Regions from separate parts of the Streptomyces sp. NPDC006872 genome, predicted to be linked through region 1. Evidence: riboswitches for the same ligand, from Rfam matches in the RefSeq annotation. Region 1 holds a riboswitch; each other region holds the start of a gene.
The links. Region 1 has a riboswitch for cyclic di-AMP ahead of ABZ725_RS00790 (transglycosylase SLT domain-containing protein). Riboswitches for the same ligand answer to the same signal wherever they lie in the genome.

Region 1 (5,104 bases):
GCAGCTTGTAGGCGTCGCGGCCCGCGACGTGGACGGTGCCGTCGACGGTCACGGACGTCGTGTCGTCGACCGCCTTCAGGGCGTCCTCGGTGAGGTCCTTGGGCGTGGCGGGAACGGGGGTCTCGGCCTCGTCGGAGCTCTCGTCGACGTTGGAGTGATAGACCTCGTTGGAGGCGCTGTCGTACCCCCACACGTCCTTGCCGTTGTGGATGAGGCTGTATTCGGCGGCGTTCTCCAGCAGCGAGAGCTTCTGCCTGTCCGGGCCGTCGGCGGCGACGCGCAGGGTGTGCGTGCCGGAGACGAGCTCGGTGAGCTTGGCGGACGGATCGGCGGACGATCCGTCACCGCCCTGCTGTGCGACGCCGGAGAGCAGACCGCTCTCCAGCCCGCCGAGGTCGGGCAGCCCGAGATCGGTGCTGACCTTCACGGTCCCGGACAGCTGCTGTACGTCCGAGGCGGCGATCTTGTCGAGGAGTTGCTGTGCGGTGATCTTCGGCAGGTCGGGGTCGCCGGAGTCGGCGAGCGCCGGGACCAGCCCGATCGTCGCCGCCGCGACACCGATCACGGTGACCGGGACGACGTACCGCAGTGCCTTGCGCCGCCCGAGGCGCAGCTCGTCGGCGTCCCCACCGGTCGCGTCCCCACCGGTCGCGCCCACGCCGGTCGTGGTGTCGTCGGATGCCTTCGGTGCCATGTGTGCCTTACCTCCGTCGTCGGCGGCGGCTGGTCATCTCGCGCTGAAGTTCCCCACCCCAAGCCGCCATTCTCACCCGAATCGGTGAGGAGTGGTGTTTTCCGTGGTTCCCATCTGACCAAATCCACTCTTCGGAAGCGTCAACCCGGGGACTCAACTCCACGTACACCTCCGGTATGACACAACGCGCCAGGACCACGCCTGTCCCGTAGGGGTTGGCGGGCCGAGACGGGGCGGAGACCGGTGGGTGGGGTCAGCCGGCTCGGTGCACCACGGCGTCGCAGAGTTCCATCAGCGCCGCCTTGGAGTCGCACTCCCGCAACGGCGCCAGCGCGGCCCGCGCGTCCTTCGCGTACCGCACCGTGTCCCGGCGGGCCTGCTCCAGCGCCGGGTGGGCCCGGAGCGCCTCCAGGGCCTCGGCGAGCCGGGCGTCGTCGCTCAGGTCGGAGTCCAGCAGCTCGCACAGGGCGATGTCCTCGGGCAGCGACAACCGCGCCGCCCGCTCCCGCAGCCGCAGCACCGGCAGCGTGGGAACGCCCTCGCGAAGATCCGTCCCGGGCGTCTTTCCCGACTCGCGCGAGTCGGAGGCGATGTCCAGGACGTCGTCCGCCAGCTGGAAGGCGACGCCCAGCCGCTCGCCGTACTGCGTCAGCACGTCGACGACCGTCTCGTCGGCGCCCGACATCATCGCCCCGAAGCGGCAGGCGACCGCCACCAGCGAGCCCGTCTTGCCGCCGAGCACGTCGAGGTAGTGCTCGACCGGGTCGCGCCCGTCCGTCGGCCCGGCCGTCTCCAGGATCTGCCCGGTGACCAGCCGCTCGAACGCCTCCGCCTGCACCCGTACCGCCTCCGGCCCGAGGTCGGCCAGGATGTGGGAGGCGCGCGCGAAGAGGAAGTCACCCGTGAGGACGGCGACGGAGTTCCCCCAACGGGCGTTCGCGCTGGGCACCCCGCGCCGCACGGCGGCCTCGTCCATCACGTCGTCGTGGTACAGCGTGGCCAGATGGGTGAGCTCCACGACCACGGCCGACGGCACGATCCCCGGCGCGTACGGGTCCCCGAACTGCGAGGCGAGCACCACGAGCAGCGGCCGGAACCGCTTCCCGCCCGCCCGTACGAGGTGCTGGGCGGCCTCCGTGATGAACGGAACCTCACTCTTGGTGGCCTCGAGCAAGCCTTCCTCGACAGCCGCCAATCCGGCCTGGACATCGGCTTCCAGAGCCTGGTCCCGCACGCTCAGCCCGAACGGCCCGACGACGGTCACGAGGGGTCTCCTGTCTGCTGGTGTCTACTGGCGGTTACGCGGTTTGTCGATAGGTCGCTGCCATCACTCAAGTCAGCGTATCCGGTCACGTTTCGATCACCGATAGCCCCCACGTCCTGCAGGCTCGAATGGGCCCGCCGAGGAGGCGTCCCGCCGGGCCGGCCGACGCCGGATCCGGCCCGAAATGTTTCTGATCAGCCCATATGAACGAACGCCTATCGAGTTACCAGGTAGTAGTGATCCATACGGTCGAGCGATCCGGGGACGTCCCACGACCGTTTCCCGCCACGCGCGGACAGGCGCGCCGCCCGGCGCCCCGCGCCGCGAGGCCTCCCGCATCGCCGGACCGGCGAAATCCATGAGCGGCAAAATGGACACAAGGGAACACATAGCAGCAAAGTAAGGCTAATTCCAAGCCTGCCTCTTTGCCGTTTCCTTTAACTATGAGTTGGGAATAATGCCCGATTCGCCAGTCTTGTGATTGCTGGTGAGTTGGCTCACTCCCGACGCCATGCCGCCTCCCGCACGTCACTCGCCGTTTCCCCGCGCCCCCCAAGCAAGTTGGGGCTTTGCACCCACAAAGGATCAAGCACCCCATAGGCCACAGACCAAGGTCAATAGGGGTGATCTGTGAATCCGCTACTTGTTCCGGACATGTGCTCTCGCATACGTTCCCGGCCTGTCGGGCGGACGCCGAATCCTGCCGCCGCCCGAAACACCCATCGAGAACCGCACGGCAGGAGCGGGGGAACCAGGTAGGCCGCCGAGCCGAAATTCAGGACGTCTTGGATTTTCAGGATGTTTTGGACACTTCGGTACGGCTTGGGGTGAAGTCGCATCCGTCAGGACGCGGCCGGGCAGCTCCCGCCCGAACCCGACAGCTCACCTCGCAGGCGCCGGAGAGGAACTTCGTCATGTCCGCTGCCGCTCAGCCGCGCCGCACCCGCCGTACCCGTCTCGCCCGCACCATCGCCGTCGCCGCCACCGGCGCGGCCGTGCTCGCCCTCCCGATCATCGGCTCCACCACCGCCTCCGCGGCGACGCCGACCGTCGTCACCGCCTCCAGCCTCGGCTACGCCAACAACCTCGACGGCTGGATCCGCGCCTCGCTCCATGTCATGGCGCAGCACGGCATCCCGGGGACGTACAACGGCATCTACCGCAACGTCATCCGCGAGTCCTCCGGCAACCCCTACGCCATCAATCTCTGGGACTCCAACGCGGCCGCGGGCATCCCGTCCAAGGGGCTGCTCCAGGTCATCGACCCGACCTTCCGCGCCTACCACGTCGCCGGCACGTCGTGGAACTCCTACGACCCGGTCGCCAACATCACCGCCGCCTGCAACTACGCGGCCGCGCGCTACGGCTCGATCGACAACGTGTTCGGCGCGTACTGACAGAACCCCCTACGGGCCCTACGGGACCTACGGGACCTACAAGGAGCTACGAGCCCTACGGGAACATTCGTTCGAGGACGACGGCCACGCCGTCGTCCTCGTTCGACGTCGTCACCTCGTCGGCCACGGCCTTGAGCTCGGGGTGGGCGTTGGCCATGGCGACACCGTGCGCGGCCCAGTCGAACATCGGGATGTCGTTGGGCATGTCCCCGAACGCGACGGTGTCCTCGGGCCGCAGACCCAGGTGCTCGGCGGCCAGGGCCAGGCCCGTCGCCTTGGTGATCCCGCAGGGCTGCAGCTCGACCGTGCCCGGCCCCGACATGGTGACGGTGGCGAGCGAGCCGACCACCGAACGGGCCGTCGCCGCCAGCTCGTCGTCGGACAGGGTGGGATGGCGCAGCAGCACCTTGCTGATCGGCTCGCACCACAGGTCGTCGCGTCGGTCGACGCGCAGAGCGGGCAGTGTCGGGTGCGGCATCCGGTAGCCCGGCTCGATGAGCGTCAGCCCGTCGACGCCGTCCTGGTCGACGGCCGCGTACAGCTGCCCGACCTCCGCCTCGATCTTGCCGAGCGCGGTCTCCGCCAGCTCCCGGTCCAGGGTGACCGACCACAGCAGACGGTCCGCGCCGGCGTCGTACAACTGCGCGCCCTGTCCGCACACCGCGAGCCCCCTGCTGTGCAGGCGGTCGAGGAGCGGCCGGACCCGGGGCGCGGGCCGTCCCGTCACCACCAGGTGGCGTGCGCCGGCGGCCGTCACCCGCGCGAGCGCGTCGAGCGACCGGTCGGAGAAGGTGTCGTCGCCGCGGAGCAGCGTTCCGTCCAGGTCGGTGGCGATCAGGGCGTACGCGGTGCGCGCGGCATATGCGAGGGGTGCGGCCATGATCAGAGAATACGGATCCCGCGCCCCCCGGGTTCGACGCAAACCGAACGACGGCCAGGTCCTGCCCTGTTCTGCCAACTCCCCTTTAAAAGAAACGGCTTTCTGGCGCGTTGCCGGGTAGCGGACGGTTAAAGGCCTCTGCACCGATTGGCAACAACATGGGACGCTACCTACCGCGACGCCCGGGTGGAGCGGTACCGTCCAGGTGTCCAGGGGGGACTTGATCGGGGGGTCAGGTTGAGCAGTGGGCGCATTCGTGTGCTGAGGCCACAGGACCTCGGCCAGGGGGAGAGGGAGCGGTGGCGCGCGCTGCGCGCCGCGTCGACGCTTCCACGAAACCCCTTCATGGAACCGGAGTTCACCGACGCCGTGGGCCTCGTGCGGCAACGCGCACGTGTGGCGGTGGTCTATGAGGGGCGCGAGCCGGTCGGCTTCCTGCCCCACGAGCGGGGCAGGCTCGGCCAGGGCCAGGCTCTCGCGTACGGCGTCTCGGACGCACAGGGCGCGGTGCTGGCCCCGGGCCTCGGACTGAACGCCGCCGAACTGATGCGGGCGTGCTCCCTGACGAGCTTCGCCTTCGACAACCTGGAGGCGGAGCAGGGGCTGTTCCTCCCGCACGCGGCCGAGGAGTACGCCGCCTATGTCATCGACGTCGAAAAGGGTTACGAGACCTACGAGTCCGTACTGCGCGCGCAGTCGCCGAAGTTCCTGAAGACGACCCTAGCCAAGGAGCGCAAGCTCGGCCGGCAGGTCGGGGAGCTGCGGTTCGTGTTCGACGAACGCGACCCGGCCGCGCTGCGCACGCTCATGGCCTGGAAGTCCGCGCAGTACCGCAGGACCGGCCGCCGGGACCGGTTCGCCCAGGAGTG
Region 2 (5,104 bases), on a different contig from region 1:
GGTATCCCGGAGGGCCGTACCCCGCCCCCAACCCCTACCCCTACCAATAGCGGTAGCCGTGAGCCCCTGGGTGAGTCAGGCCGAGGCCTGCGTAAGGCTCGTGATCTCCGCCTCTGTCAGCTCCAGCTCCGCCACCCCCAGCAGTGCCGGAAGCTGCTCGACCGTCCGCGCGGACGCGATCGGCGCGGCCACGGTCGGCTGTGCGGCGAGCCACGCCAGGGCGACCGTGGCGACCTGAGTGTCGTGGGCCTGCGCGATCTCGTCCAGGGCGACGAGGACCCGTCGGCCCCGCTCCGTGTCGAGGTGCTGAGCGGCTCTGGGGGCGCGGGCGCTGTCCACCGTCGTACCGGGCCGGTACTTGCCGGTGAGGAAGCCGGACGCCAGCGCGAAGTACGGGACGGCGGCGAGGCCGAAGCGGGCGGCGAGGTCCTGGAGGCCGCCCTCGTAGGTGTCGCGCGAGACCAGGTTGTAGTGGGGCTGGAGGGCGACGTACCGGGCCAGGCCCTCGCGGTCGGAGAACTCCACGGACTCCTGGAGGCGCTCGGGCGAGATGTTGGAGGCGGCGATGTGCCGCACCTTCCCCGCCTTCACCAGTTCGTCGAGCGCGCCGACGATCTCCTCGACGGGCACCTCGGTCTTGTCGAAGTGCGTGAAGTAGAGGTCGATGTGGTCGGTGTCCAGGCGGCGGAGGGAGGCGTCGGCGGCGGCCTTGATGTTCGCGGCGGACAGGCCCGGGAACTCGGGGTGCTGGCTGACCTTGGTGGCGATCACGACGTCGTCGCGGTTGCCGCGGGCCTTGACCCACCGGCCGATGATCGTCTCGGACTCGCCCCCGCTGTTGCCCTCGATCCACGCCGAGTAGGAGTCGGCGGTGTCGAGGAAGTTGCCGCCCGCGGCGGCGTAGGCGTCGAGTACGGCGAAAGCGGCGGGCTCGTCGACGGTCCAGCCGAAGACGTTGCCGCCGAGGGCGAGCGGGAAGACCTCGAGGTCGGAGGAGCCGAGTTTGCGAAGAGAAGTCATGCTTCGTCAACGGGTGCCGACCGCGCGCCGATTCCATGCGCAACACGAAGAACACATGAACGCCCTGCAGCCCTGACGTCGGGGGTGGCCGTCAGGGCTGCAGGGAGTCGATCAAAAGCCGATCGGGGGCCGAGCAGAGGCAAGCAGAAATCGATCAGGGGTTCCCGGAGGGAGACCTCAGGGGTTGAGGCCCTTGCTGCGCAGCCAGGCCGCCGGGTCGATGCCCTCGGAGCTGCCGCCGGGGTGGACCTCGAGGTGGAGGTGGGCCCCGGTGACGTTGCCGGTGGCGCCCACGCGGCCGATCACGTCACCGGTGCCGACCTTCTGGCCGACACTGACGCTGATCGACGACTGGTGGGCGAACCAGACCTCGGTGCCGTCGTCCAGCGTGAGGATGGTGCGGTAGCCGTAGGAACCGGCCCAGCCCGCCTCGGTGATGGTGCCGCTGTGGACGGCCTTGATGAGCGTGCCGGTCGGCGCGGCGAAGTCGAGACCCGTGTGGTAGCCGGAGGACCAGAGGGATCCGGCCTGACCGAAGGTCGAGGTGATGGTGTACGAGGAGGTCGGCAGCGTGTACTGCGTGGCCAGCTCGGCCAGGCGCGCGGCCTCGGCCTTCTTGGCGGCCTCGTCGGCGGCCTTCTTCTTCGCGGCGGCGGCCTTGGCCTCCGCCTCCTTCTCGGCCTTGGCGACGGCGTCGGCCTGGGCCTTGGCCGCGGCGGCCGCGGCGGCTGCCTGGGCCTTGGTCTCGAGCTGGGTCTGCTGCGACTCGGCCTGCGCCATGATCCGGCTGCGCAGGGCCTCGCCGGCGTCGGTGGCGCTCTGGCCGGTCTCCTCGGCGGCCTCGGAGCCGAAGCCGGCCAGGGCGGGCGCGGCGTCCTGGGCGGGCTCGTCGTCGGAGATGAGGGAGCCCACGTTGGGCAGGTCCGGCATGGAGATGGAGACCGGGGCCTTGCCGGTGTTGGCGCTGGCCATGCCGCCCGCGCTGACGGCGGCTATGACGCCGACGCCGAGGACGGTGGAGCTGCGGGCGAACCCGCCGCCGCGCTGCTTGGCGACACGGTGCTTGCCGCGTACCGGACGAATGGAATCCGCGGTGGGGTTCCACTCCTCCCAGGGGCCCTCGTCGGTGCGGACGCTGCCGTAGGCCAAGGTCTCTGCGGACCGCTGGCTCGGCACGAACGGGGCTTCTGGGACAGGCCGGTTGGACGCCACGCGGGCGTACTCCTTTCCTTCCGTCGCCTACCGGGTTAGCTGACGGGTTCGGAGCGGGAAGGTCTCCTACGCGCGTAAACCGGTCGTGGACTCTGCGAGTTCACGGCGGCTTCCGCGAGATTCACCCCAAGGTGGTGGTTCCCCGGTTCCCTTGCGGGATTCGGCAGTGCGCACGGAGCCGACTCTTGTGTCGGCCGGGACGACCGCGCTGCGTTATCGAACGTTAATAGACCCGGGGTCAGGTTTCCAAGCTCTTCCGCTTGATCAACAACATTTCTGGCCTGGACTTTCGACCCATGACCGATGAAAAACGGGCGAGTTGGCCAGACTCAGCGATCACACAGGTATTGACAGGATGTCAGCCGCTACGCGGAGGGGGATCACTCGCTCACCTGCAGTGACGGCGGACGGCGCACCGAGAGAACGGGGAAAACACCGAGGGCCGAAATCCATGTTCTGGATTCCGGCCCTCGGCCTTCAGTAGCGGGGACAGGATTTGAACCTGCGACCTCTGGGTTATGAGCCCAGCGAGCTACCGAGCTGCTCCACCCCGCGCCGCTGAACACAACTGTACGCCATCTGCGGGGCTGCAATCACCACGGTTGAGCAGGGGGCCAGAGGAGGCGGTCAGAGGAGGCGGTCAGAGGAGGTGGCGGTTCGGGGCCTTCGCCCGCTCCTCGTACTCCGGGAGCACAAGGACGTCGACGCCCTCGGCCGTCAGCAGACCGGTTCCGTCCGCCTCCGTCACGAAGGTGTCCGGCTCACGCCAGGCCGTGACCACCCGGCGCACCCCCGCGTCGAGAATGAGGCGGGCACAGGGCGCCGGGCGCGAGGATCGGCGGGCGCACGGTTCCAGGCTGCTGTAGACGGTGGCCGTGGGCAGTCGGGGATCGGCGGGGTCGAGCTTGGCGAGGGCCGCCTCCTCGGCGTGCACGACCGGGTCGCCGGCCTCGCGGGAGTGGCCGCGCGCGAGTTCCGTGCCGTCGGCGGCGACGATCACCGCGCCGACGCTGAACGCGGTCCGCGACGGCGGGCACTGCGCCGCGAGCTCGCAGGCGAGGGCCAGCCAGTGCCGGTCGGCGGCGGCGGGCAGCGGTCCGACGCCGGGGGCGGTGGGCTCGTAGCGGTGCAGGACGACGTCCTCGATGCGCCGCGTCTCCAGCAGGCGCAGGCGGCCGCCCTGGTAGCCGCCCGGCCCGAAGAGGCGGGGCGCGCCCGGGTCGCCCACGAAGAGCGGGGCGAGGACGAGCTGGAGTTCGTCGGCGAGGCCCTGCTGGAGCAGCTGGGTGTGGACGGTTCCGCCGCCCTCGACCATGAGCCGCCGCACACCGCGCACATCGTGCAGGTGTTCGAGGAGGCGGCGCCAGTCCAGTTCGGAGCCGAGCGCCACGACGTCCGCGGCGATGCCGAGCGCGCGGGCCCGCTCGGCGCCCTTCTCCGTCGTGTACACGACCTTCTCGCCGCCCGTGTGCCAGAAGTTCGCGGCCGGGTCGAGGTCGCCGGAGCCGCTGACGGTGACCTTGAGGGGATACTCGGGCAGTCCGGCGGCGACCCGGGCGGCGCGGCGCTCGGGGGAGTTCACGAGGAGCCTCGGGTTGTCGGCGCGGATCGTGCCGGCCCCGATGAGGATGGCGTCCACGGAGGCCCGTACGTCGTCGACGCGGTCGAAGTCGGCGGGGCCGGAGAGGAGCAGGCGCTCGGGCGTGGTGTCGTCCAGGTAGCCGTCGAGGGAGACGGCGGCGGACAGCAGGACGTACGGGTACGGCATCGACGCACTCCCCGGGATGGGTCCGACGGCGGTCCTGACCGGACCGGGCCTTGGTTCAAGTTTGAAACAAACCTACACTGGCGGTATGACGACTCGCTGGCTGTCCCCCGCGGAGCAGCGCGCCTGGCGCGCGTACGTTGCCGGCTACCTCCTGCTGGAGGACGCGATCGACCGGCAGCTCCAGCAGGAGGCCGGCATGCCCCATCTGTACTACTCCATCCTCGCCAACCTCTCCGAGACACCGGAGCGACGGCTGCGGATGACCGACCTCGCGGAGCAGCTGAAGATCACCCGCAGCAGGCTGACGTACGCGGTGACGCGCCTGGAGAAGGACGGGCTGCTGCGGCGCGAAGAGTGCCGCTGGGACAAGCGCGGGACCGTCGCGGCTCTGACGGACGAGGGCATGGCGGCCCTGGAGAGCCTGGCCCCCGGCCATGTCGAGACGGTCCGCTCGGCCCTCTTCGACCGGCTCACCCCTGAGCAGGTGGGACAGCTGGAGGAGATCTTCACGCAGGTCGTGCTGGGGTTCCAGGACGGCGACGAGGCCGCCCCGGAGGAACTGCCGTGGCGCCGCCGCTCATCACCCTGTTCGGGAACCTGACGGCCGAACCGCATGACCGGAACCCGAACCGGAACCCGAACCGGAACCCGATGGCCGCGAGCACATGAGGTACGCGCCACAATCCCGTTGCTTCAAATTTAAAGCATGGGGTAGGGTCGCTCTCGGCACTCTGCTTCAAATCTGAAACAGGTAGACACAGGTGGACGCAGGTGCCCGCACAGACCCCACTCGCACCGGGAGACCCGCATGCCTGACACCCCCGCCGCCGCCACCCCGCGCGCCCGCGTCCGGGTACCGCTGCGCTTCCAGGACGGCTACTCCGTCGACGCCGAACTGGTCACCTTCCACGGCCTGACCGATGGCCAGGAGCACGTCGCCGTCGTCCTCGGCGAGCCGGCGCCCGGCGCCACCCCGCTGGTCCGGCTGCACTCCGAGTGCCTCACCGGCGATGTCTTCGGCTCCGCCCGCTGCGACTGCGGGCCGCAGCTGCGCGAGGCCGTCGAGCGCATAGCCGGGACGGGCGGCGTCCTGCTCTACCTCCG
Region 3 (5,104 bases), on a different contig from region 1:
TTGACGAGCAGGGCGTTCGCGGAGCCCTCCTCGATGCCGCGGGCCAGGCGCTCGGGGTTGGTGACGAAGAGGTCGTCGCCGACGATCTGGACCTTGTCGCCCAGCCGCTCGGTGATGACGTTCCAGCCGGCCCAGTCGTCCTCGTACAGCGGGTCCTCGATGGAGACGAGCGGATACGCGGAGACGAGCTCCTCGTAGTACTCGGTCATCTCGGCGGCCGAGCGGGACTTGCCCTCGAACTCGTACTTGCCGTCCTTGTAGAACTCGGACGCGGCGACGTCGAGCGCGAGCGCGATCTGCTCGCCGGGGATGTAACCGGCCTGCTTGATGGCCTCGACGATGAGGTCGAGGGCGGCGCGGTTGGACTCCAGGTTCGGGGCGAAGCCGCCCTCGTCGCCGAGGCCGGTGGACAGGCCCTTGGTCTTCAGCACCTTCTTGAGGGTGTGGTAGACCTCGGCGCCCCAGCGCAGGGCCTCGGAGAAGGACTCCGCGCCGATCGGGGCGATCATGAACTCCTGGATGTCCACGTTGGAGTCGGCGTGCGAGCCGCCGTTCAGGATGTTCATCATCGGCACCGGCAGCAGGTGCGCGTTGGGGCCGCCCAGGTAGCGGAACAGCGGCAGGTCGCTGGCCTCGGAGGCGGCGTGGGCCACGGCGAGCGAGACGCCGAGGATGGCGTTGGCGCCGAGGGAGCCCTTGTTGTCGGTGGCGTCCAGGTCGAACATGGCCTGGTCGATCAGGCGCTGCTCGGTGGCGTCGTAGCCGACGAGCTCCGGGCCGATCTGCTCGATGACGGCGAGGACGGCCTTCTCGACACCCTTGCCGTGGTAGCGGTTCGGGTCACCGTCGCGGAGCTCGATGGCCTCGAAGGCACCGGTGGAGGCGCCGGACGGAACGGCGGCACGACCCGTGCTGCCGTCGTCGAGGCCGACCTCGACCTCGACCGTGGGGTTGCCTCGGGAGTCCAGGATTTCCCGGGCTACGACGACGTCGATGGACGGCACGAGCATCTCCTTCTTGGGATGTGACGCTGGTTGTGCGGGGCGGTGGGTGGGCCGTGACGGGCCCGCGCCGAGCCTTGCGACTAGAGCCTAACCGCCTTCGGGGCGTCGGCAGCCGACCGACCGTCCCGTGGACAAACTGACCGTACCCATTGTTCACACACGGAACAAAGGGCGCGGTCGCCAAAGACCAACAGGAAGTTGCCAACCGGCAAAGGAAACAGGCAAAGGAAACAGGCGAAGGAAACAGGCGAAGGAAACAGCCGGCGAAGAGAACAGGCAAAGAGAAACCCCGCCCCGGTGCGTACGGGGGAACACGCACCGGAGCGGGGGGCCCGTGGGGACGGGGGGTGACCCTCACGAGGTCTTCAGTGTGCGGACCTCACCCAGGAGGGCGCTGTGACTTTCCTGAGAGCCGGATGTCACTTCACTGCTCGAGGAGCCGCAGCTCACTTCAGGTGCAGCTGCTGGCCCGGGTAGATGAGGTCGGCGTCGTCGACGATGTCCTTGTTCAGCTCGAACAGCTTCTGCCAGCCGCCGGCGACCTTGTGCTTCTCGGCGATGGAGCTGAGGGTGTCGCCCTTGACGACCTTGTACTCGCCGTCGCCCTTCTCGACCTTCTTGCCGGTCGGGGTGGTGACCGTCTTGGAGGCGGCCGGGCGGTCGGTCGAGCGGGAGGCGCTCTGCTCCTCGGTCGAACGGGTGCTGGTGCTGTTCGACGAGCTGGACGAGCTGGAGCCGGAGCCGGCGGAGTCGGCGCTGCTGCCGTTGTAGGCGGCGCTGGACAGGCCCGTGCCGCAGACCGGCCAGGCGCCCTTGCCCTGGCCCGCGAGGACCTTCTCGGCGACGGCTATCTGCTGCGTCTTGGAAGCCTGGTTGGCCTGCGCGGCGTACTGCGTGCCGCCGTACGCGGCCCAGGTGGAGGCGGAGAACTGCAGCCCGCCGTAGTAGCCGTTGCCGGTGTTGATGGACCAGTTGCCGCCGGACTCGCACTGGGCGACCGCGTCCCACTCGGCGGCGGTGGCGGCGGAGGCGTTGCCGGCCGCCATCAGCGGGGCGGCGATGGCGACGCCGGTGACGCCGGCCAGTGCGGCGACGCGGGTGGCCTTGGACGGACGGCGGTGCTTGCCCTTACCGGAAAACAGCATGGTGGATCCCCTCACCGACGCCTGCGAGGTGAGCTGTCGGGTTCGGGCCGTGTGAGTTGCCCGGCCACTCCTCCATGGGAGGCGTGGCTTCACCCCAAGCCGGATCCGGCGTCAACCGCCGATCCCGGCACTTACCTTGGGTCCCCCGCTCCTGCCTACGGCGCTTGACGCGACGACTGTTCCCGGGCAGCCGCTGGCAGGACTCGGCGTTGCGACGACCGGGGCTCGGGTTGCCGAGCGGCCTTGACCGTAGTCACGTGATCCGCGGAATTTCAAAGACGATCAGGGCTTCTGAGACTCATCCCACACTTTCACCAAACCGGACATTCCGGAGCGAAGTATGACGTGAACTCCCGGCGTTTTTCGGTGCGTTCCTGCCCTATTGGACCACTGTGTCGAGGGTCTGACCGGTGACGATGTCGCTCGGGTCGGCGCCGATGAGGTCCCTGTTCTCGGCGTAGAGGGCCTGCCATCCACCGTCGATGCCAAGGGAGTCGGCGATGGAGGCGAGGGAGTCGCCTTCCTGGACCACGTAGGTGACCGCGGCGTGCCGACCGGTGGAGGCGGTGGAGGTGCCGTCCACCGCGACGCCGTCCGCTGCGACGCCGTCCGCCGCGGTACCGGTCGCCGCGGTGTCGGTCGCGCCGGTGGCGCTCTTCGTCGTGGGGGTCGCGCTCTCGTCGGCGGTGGCGCCGCGGTGCTTGCCGGAGCCGAGGGAGCCGGTGTCGACGAGGCTCCAAGAGCCCGCATCCTGGACCGACTTGCCCGAGTCGTCCGCTTCCGAGGTCGCCGAGGGAGAGGCGTCGGTCCCGGCGGGATCGTCCGCGGTGGAGGACGAGGGGGATGAAGGTGACGAAGGGGACGCCGAAGGCGAACTGGATGAATCCGCGGACGAGTCGGACGACTCGGACGATCCCGTCGAACTGCCGTCGGCGCTCGACGAGCCCGAAGAGTCCGAGGAGCTCGAGGAGTCCGAGGAGTCCGAGGAGTCGCCGTCCAGCCCCTTGGGCAGGTCGGACAATCCGGACGAGGAAGACGAGTCGGACGAGTCGTCCGCCACGCCGGTGTCCACGTTCACCGCGCCGTTCTCCTGGGTGAGCCCGGAGGTCAGCCCGCAGGTGCCCCACGCGCCGACGTTCTCGGCGGCGAGCAGTTTCTGCGCCACGGCGATCTGCTGGTTGCGGCTGGCCAGGTCGGCGCTCGTCGCGTAGTCGAGTCCGCCGTACGTCTCCCATTGCTTCTGGGTGAGGCTCAGTCCGCCGTACTCGCCGCCCTTGTCGGCGCTCCACGAGCCGCCGGTCTCGCACTGCGCCACCTTGTCCCACACGGTGCCGTCTGCGGCGCTCGCGCCGGAGGCGGCCAGCAGCGGGATGGCGATGGCGGACCCGGTCACTCCGGCCGCGACGAGGAGGGCCGGAGCCTGACGGGGGCGACGGTGACGACCGTTCCCGGAGAGCATGCGAGGGCCTTTCTCTGGACAGCAGTGACCGGCGCGACGGGTGCGACTGACGCGTCGCGCTGACGAGTGAACGTATCGGCACACGATCACTTGTCACAAGTTAATGCCGCGCAGATCACGTGAAGATCACAGAGTTGAGGGTCGGTCACCTTTGCTTCGCCGAATGGTCACACTCCGGCTGACATCCGATCAGATACGCACGGAAGTGAACTCGACCGGGAGCGTCCGCAGCCCCCGCATGATGAGCCCGCCACGCCATCTCAACTGGGCCGGGTCCACGGCCAGTCGGAGGTCGGGCAGCCGGGTGAGAAGGGCGGCCAGCGCGGTCTGGCCCTCCAGTCGGGCCAGCGGGGCGCCCAGGCAGTAGTGGATGCCGTGGCCGTAGCCGAGGTGTTGATTGTCACGGCGGGACAGGTCGAGGCGGTCGGGGTCGGCGAAGCGGGCCGGATCACGGTCGGCGGCCGCCAGGACGACGAGGACGGGGTCGCCCTGCGCGATGTCCTGCCCGCCGATGCTGAGCGGCTCGGTCGCGAACCGCCAGGTGGCGAGCTCCACGGGGCCGTCGTAGCGCAGCAGTTCCTCGACGCCGGTCTCCAGGAGGGTGCGGTCGCCGTCGTCCTCGGTCAGCGACCGCTGGAGACGTTCGCGCTGCTCGGGGTGGGTGAGGAGGGCGTAGGTGCCGTTTCCGATGAGGTTGACGGTCGTCTCGAAGCCCGCGAACAGGAGGATGAAGGCCATGGCCGCGGCCTCGTTCTCGGTGAGGTGCTCGCCGTGGTCGGAGGCGCGGATGAGGCCGGAGATGAGGTCCTCGCCGGGCGCGGGCTCTGCCGGCAGCTCCGCGCGCTTGCGGTGGATCAGCTCCAGCAGGTAGCCGCGCATCTTCTTCACCGACCGCGCGACACCACCCCGGGGCCCTCCGCCGTGCCGGATCATCATCCCGGCCCAGTCGCGGAAGTCGTCCTGGTCCTCGCGGGGGACGCCCAGGAGGTCGCAGATGGCGTAGATGGGGAGCGGGAAGGCGAAGTCGTGGATGAGGTCGGCCTCGCCGTTCGCCGCGAACCGGTCGATGAGCTGATCCGTCAACTCCTGCACCCGCGGCGCGAACTCGGCGACCCGGCGGGGTGTGAACGCCTTGCTGACGAGCCGGCGCAGCCGGGTGTGGTCCGGCGGGTCGATGTTCAGCAGATGCGTCATCAGCTCGGCCTTGCGCTCACCGGGGATGCCGGTCTTGCCCTTGGCGTGCGCCGGTTCGTCGTGATGCGCGGGGTTCTTGGAGAGCCGCTGGTCGGCGAGCGCCTGCTTCGCGTCGCCGTAACGCGTGACCAACCAGGCCTCGACACCGCTGGGCAGTTCGGTCCGGTGCACGGGCGCGTGCTCACGGAGCCAGGCGTAGGCGGGGTAGGGGTCGGTGGCGAACTCCCAGGTGAAGAGTTCCGGGGCGGGCGGGGCGTCGGCCGTGGGGTGGGGCTGGTTGGTCACTCCCCGACGGTAGCGGT
Region 4 (5,104 bases), on a different contig from region 1:
GCGGCGTTGCGGAAGTCGAAGATCGTGTGCAGGCCCAGGTCGGAGAGGAACGCGGCGTCCTCGTCGGTCGCGTGCGCGAGGTGGCCGCTGCGGAACAGCACGCCGTGTCGCACGCGCCGGCCGTCGACGGTCGGCAGACCGCCCACGTCCCGGAAGTTGCGCACGCCTGCCAGCTCGGGCTCGGTCGACGGGATCTGCTGCGTCACGGGTGCCCCTTCCTGTCGGTCTCCGTCGGCGCGGCTCGTGGTGGCCGACGGGACACCTCCTAGGACGATACGACATGGATTCCCCGGGCAACGGGTTGTCCACAGGCCCGCCGGCCGGACGTCCGCCCAGGTGAAGACTTGTCCGGGGACTCGGCGGTCGAGAGTTGCCCGAGGGGCCGACCGCAATCGATGATGTTGGTGCTTGATCGCACCTGTTCGAATTAGTGGGGGTTTGATGCCCGAGATCGCCGACAACGGCCGTACCTGGCTCCTTTCGGGGCCGACGAGCAGCTACGCCCTCCATCTCACCGAGGCCGATGAGCTGATCCACCTGCACTGGGGTCCGGGCATCGCGCTCGCGGACGCCGAGGCGCTCGCCCAGCTGCCGCCGTCGGAGCGCGGGGCGTCCTTCGAGTCCCCGCTCGACGGCCGCGAGGAGTACCCGGTCGAGGGCGGCCCCCGCTTCGTGCGGCCCGCCCTGTCCGTGCGCACCGACGAGCGACGCGGCACCGAGTGGACCTTCGAGGCCCACGAGAGCGACGGCGACGAGCTCAGGCTGCGCTTCCGGGACGCCGGGCTCACCGTCACCCTGCACTACCGGATGCGCGGCGACGTCGTCGAGCGCTGGACGACCCTGCGCAACGACGGCGAGCGGCCGCAGGAGCTGCTGCGCGCCGACTCCGCCGTCTGGACCCTGCCCGAGCGCGAGGACTGGCGGCTGTCGCAGCTGCACGGCCGCTGGGCCGCCGAGTCGCGGCTCACGCGCTCCCCCCTCACCTACGGTGAGAAGGTCATCGGCAGCCGCCGCGGCCACACCGGCCACCAGCACCTGCCCTGGGTCGCCCTGGACACCGACGCGACCGAGGAGCGCGGCGAGGTCTACGGCTGCGCCCTCGGCTGGTCGGGCTCCTGGCGGATCGCCGTCGCGCAACTCCCCGACGCGCGCGTGCAGATCACCGGCGGCGCCGGGTACGACGACTCGGGCCTGCTGCGGTTGGAGAACGGCGAGTCCTTCACCACACCCGTCTTCGCCGGCCTGTGGAGCGACGCGGGCTTCGGCGGCGCGAGCCGCGCCTGGCACGCCTACCAGCGCGCGTACGTCGTCCCGGACGCCGAGCAGGACCGGCCGGTGCTGTTCAACTCCTGGGAGGCCACCTACTTCGACATCTCCGAGGAACAGCAGGCGACCCTGGCCCGGCGCGCCGCGGCGATCGGCGTCGAGCTGTTCGTCGTCGACGACGGCTGGTTCGGCAAGCGCACCGGCGACCACGCCGGGCTCGGCGACTGGCGGCCCAACCCCGACCGCTTCCCGAACGGCCTGAAGCCCCTCGCGGACTACGTGCACGCCCTCGGCATGCAGTTCGGCATCTGGGTCGAGCCCGAGATGGTCAACCCCGACAGCGAGCTGTACCGGGCCCACCCCGACTGGGTGCAGTTCCAACCGGGACGAAAGCGGACGGAGTTCCGCAATCAGCTCGTACTCAACCTCGCGCGTGAGGACGTCCAGGAGTATCTCTGGGAGCAGCTCCACGGGCTTCTCTCCAGCGCACCCGTCGACTACGTCAAGTGGGACTTCAACCGCTGCTTCACCGACGCGGGCTGGCCGGACGACCCCTACCCGCAGCGTCTCTGGGTCGACCATGTGCGAGCCCTGTACGGCCTCCTGGACCGACTGCGGGCCGCCCACCCGGGCGTCGCCTTCGAGTCCTGCTCGGGCGGCGGCGGACGTATCGACCTCGGGATCATGGGCCGTACCGACCAGGTGTGGACCTCCGACAACACCGACCCGCTCGACCGGCTCGACATCCAGCACGGCTTCAGCCAGATCCACCCCGCCCGGGTCATGGCCGCGTGGGTCACCGACAGTCCCAACACCCAGCTCAACGGCCGGGTGAGCTCGCTGCGCTTCCGGTTCGTCAGCGCCATGGCCGGTGTGCTCGGCGTCGGCGGCGATCTCTCGGAGTGGAGCGAGGGGGAGCTCGCCGAGGCGCGGGAGTGGGTGGACCTCTACAAGGAGATCCGGCCTCTTGTGCAGCACGGCGACCTCTACCGGCTGCGTCCCCCGGCGGGCGGTCTGAGCGCCGTCCAGTACGTGCGCGGAGACGAGAGCGTCGTCCTCGCCTGGCTCCAGGCCCAGCGGTTCGGGGAGCCCGTGCCGGCGCTCCGGCTGCGCGGACTCGACCCGACACAGTCGTATGAATGCCGTGAAACGGGCGAAGTTCACCGGGGTGCGGTGCTGCTGCATCACGGGCTGCGCACCGAACTGAAGGGCGACCTTGATGCGACGGTTATCCGGCTCCGTCGCATCTGAGCTTTCTGTCCGAATTGGATCCTTAATTCCAACTCGCTCTGGAATAAAGGATCCTGGAGGGCTGTCACGTGAGCAGCGTCATATCCGTGACCGTGCGTCGTACGTCATGTTCACGTAATTCATGCGCTTTTCAAGGGTATTCGGCGAATGGCGGGTGTTTGGATTCACGGAGCGTGACCGGGAATTCTCACAGCAGATCAAGAGAAATGCATTAACCGTGCAACCTCTGCTTGTCCCCGTGCGTCTGGGTCGCTTACGTTCCACACCAATCCGGACGGATGCCTAATCCTGCCGCCGCCCGGAGTCCGCACACCCACCCGTCCACGGCAGGAGCGGGGGACCCACAGGCACAACCGCCTGTTCCGGTCCCGGAACAGGCTTGGGGTAAAGCCGCGCCTCGGCGCGGCCGGGCATCTCCAGCTCGCACCCGACAGCTCACCTCGCAGGCGCCGGAGAGGAATTCGCCATGCCCGCGAAGGGTAAGCACCGCCGTCCGAAGACCCAGCGCTTCACTCGTTCGATAGCCGTCGCCGGAACCGGCGGCGCAGCGCTCGCCCTTCCGCTCATGGGTGCCGCCGGCGCCCATGCGGCCCCCGCTCAGTCCGTTTCCCAGTCCGTTTCGCAGGCCGCGTCCCAGTCGGTCGCGCAGACGGTTTCGGAAAGCGCCGTGCAGGCCGCTCCGGTGACCCGGAAGACCGCCGCCGCGAAGACCTACACCGTGCGGTCCGGGGACTACCTCTCGAAGATCGCGGACGACCAGGACGTCAGCGGCGGCTGGCAGAAGCTGTACCAGGACAACCGTGCGGCCGTCGGCGACAACCCCTCGCTGATCCACCCCGGCCTCAAGCTGTCGATCGGCAAGCAGGCCGCGACCGGCACCACCGGGTCGTCCGGTTCGTCCTCCTCGGCCTCCTCTTCGGGGAGCTCGTCCTCGAAGTCCTCGAAGTCGGCGAAGTCCTCCGACTCGAAGGCATCCGACTCGAAGTCCTCCACCTCGTCCTCTGCCTCGTCCTCGAAGACGACCACGCAGGCCGCCGAGAGCAGCACCGGCGCCTCCAGCGGTTACCAGCTCCCCGTGGCCGGCGCCTCCGTCGGCACCGCGTACCACGTGGCCGGCAGCATGTGGTCCAGCGGCTACCACACCGGTGTCGACTTCGTCGTGCCGACCGGCACCTCCCTCAAGGCCGTGGGCGCGGGCACCGTCGTCTCCGCGGGCTGGGGCGGCGCGTACGGCAACCAGGTCGTCATCAAGCTCGCCGACGGCTACTACGCCCAGTACGCCCACCTGTCCCAGCTGTCGGTCTCGGCCGGCCAGACCGTGACCCTGGGTCAGCAGGTCGGCCTCTCCGGCGCGACCGGCAACGTGACCGGCCCGCACCTGCACTTCGAGATCCGCACCACGCCGGACTACGGCTCGGACGTGGACCCGATCGCCTACCTCCGCTCGCACGGAGTCTCCGTCTAGCACCCGCGGACGACCCACCGCCTGACACGCAGTCGAAGGCCGGACCCCGATCCCCGGGTCCGGCCTTCGGCGTGTCGGCGTCGTTTTCTTGATCGTTTCATTGCCGCCGTGTGGCGTGTCTATGGCAGCCGCATGGCATCCCTTTTCGCCCTGTCGACAGCCGGGCCAGAGTGGGGACACAGTGATCTCCGTCAGGGAGCAAGCGCTTTCCATCGCTCTTCGGAGGTCCCGTGTCCGGCGTCGTCCACCGCTGCACCGCCGTCGTCAAGTGCGCCGCGACCGCGGCGGTCGTGGCGCTTCTGGTGGCCGGGGCCGCTCCGCCCGCGTCCGCGTGCACCTCGGCCGTCGGTGCTGGTGCTGGTGCCGGTGCCGGTGCCGGTGCTGGTGTCGCGAGCGTCGTCCGCCCCGACGACCGGCGGCTCGTCTACGAGGGCCACTGGGGGCGTACCGCCGAGGCCGCCGTCACCGTCAACTCCGGTTCGCGGCTGCGGTTCCGGTTCGTCGGGAGCGCCGTCCAGGCCCTGTTCGACGTCTCGTCGGTCACCGTGCCCGCGCAGATCTACGTCTCCGTCGACGGCGGGCCCAAGCGGCTGTACGCCGTCGACCGCGGCGACCTCCGGATCACGGCGACCGGGCGGGGCCCGCACACGGCCGAGCTGTCCGTGAAGGACGTCTCCGCACGGGTGAACCGGTGGACGCCGCCGCTGGAGTCGGGCGTCGCGCTGACCGGAATCCGAGGCCGCCTGCTGGAGCAACGTGCCCTGAGGGCCCCGGAGTCGGTCTTCTACGGCGACTCCGTCACCCAGGGCGTACTGGCGCTCTGCGCGGTCAACACCTCCGACTGCGCCGACGGGACGGCCGCCTACCCCACCCTGGTCGCCGACGCCCTGCACGCCTCGCTCACCCAGGTCGGTTTCGGCCGCCAGGGCGTGATCCGGACCGGCAACGGGGGAGTGCCGGCCGCCGGTGACGCGTACGCCTGGAACTACGCGGGCTCCCCGGCCCGGCCGGACCGCGACGTCGATGTGATCGTCGTCAACCAGGGCACCAACGACACCGCGTTCGGCTCGGCCGAGTTCCGCACCGCCTACCGCGCCTACCTCGAACGTCTGCGGGCGGCCG

Region 2: linked by a shared signal. The riboswitch ahead of ABZ725_RS09010 (M23 family metallopeptidase) and the one ahead of ABZ725_RS00790 (transglycosylase SLT domain-containing protein) in region 1 are both predicted to bind cyclic di-AMP.
Region 3: linked by a shared signal. The riboswitch ahead of ABZ725_RS16335 (transglycosylase family protein) and the one ahead of ABZ725_RS00790 (transglycosylase SLT domain-containing protein) in region 1 are both predicted to bind cyclic di-AMP.
Region 4: linked by a shared signal. The riboswitch ahead of ABZ725_RS21065 (LysM peptidoglycan-binding domain-containing M23 family metallopeptidase) and the one ahead of ABZ725_RS00790 (transglycosylase SLT domain-containing protein) in region 1 are both predicted to bind cyclic di-AMP.

The regions. Positions count from the first base shown of each region.
Region 1 covers NZ_JBEYIL010000001.1:176,198-181,301, reverse strand. Annotated here, with positions in the region: gene ABZ725_RS00800 (DUF2092 domain-containing protein) at 1-694, opposite strand, end outside; gene ABZ725_RS00795 (polyprenyl synthetase family protein) at 948-1,958, opposite strand; cyclic di-AMP (ydaO/yuaA leader) riboswitch at 2,640-2,867, shown strand; gene ABZ725_RS00790 (transglycosylase SLT domain-containing protein) at 2,873-3,355, shown strand; gene ABZ725_RS00785 (HAD family hydrolase) at 3,411-4,235, opposite strand; gene ABZ725_RS00780 (GNAT family N-acetyltransferase) at 4,494-5,104, shown strand, end outside.
Region 2 covers NZ_JBEYIL010000003.1:21,903-27,006, forward strand. Annotated here, with positions in the region: gene ABZ725_RS09000 (PrsW family intramembrane metalloprotease) at 1-50, shown strand, start outside; gene ABZ725_RS09005 (aldo/keto reductase) at 76-1,020, opposite strand; gene ABZ725_RS09010 (M23 family metallopeptidase) at 1,198-2,232, opposite strand; cyclic di-AMP (ydaO/yuaA leader) riboswitch at 2,240-2,408, opposite strand; tRNA gene ABZ725_RS09015 (tRNA-Met) at 2,714-2,787, opposite strand; gene ABZ725_RS09020 (dihydrofolate reductase family protein) at 2,873-4,000, opposite strand; gene ABZ725_RS09025 (MarR family transcriptional regulator) at 4,086-4,601, shown strand; gene ribA (GTP cyclohydrolase II) at 4,809-5,104, shown strand, end outside.
Region 3 covers NZ_JBEYIL010000005.1:98,315-103,418, forward strand. Annotated here, with positions in the region: gene eno (phosphopyruvate hydratase) at 1-1,010, opposite strand, end outside; gene ABZ725_RS16335 (transglycosylase family protein) at 1,451-2,149, opposite strand; cyclic di-AMP (ydaO/yuaA leader) riboswitch at 2,153-2,322, opposite strand; gene ABZ725_RS16340 (transglycosylase family protein) at 2,529-3,608, opposite strand; gene ABZ725_RS16345 (cytochrome P450) at 3,798-5,087, opposite strand.
Region 4 covers NZ_JBEYIL010000006.1:514,010-519,113, forward strand. Annotated here, with positions in the region: gene ABZ725_RS21055 (tyrosine-protein phosphatase) at 1-206, opposite strand, end outside; gene ABZ725_RS21060 (alpha-galactosidase) at 442-2,517, shown strand; cyclic di-AMP (ydaO/yuaA leader) riboswitch at 2,822-2,979, shown strand; gene ABZ725_RS21065 (LysM peptidoglycan-binding domain-containing M23 family metallopeptidase) at 2,984-3,982, shown strand; gene ABZ725_RS21070 (GDSL-type esterase/lipase family protein) at 4,213-5,104, shown strand, end outside.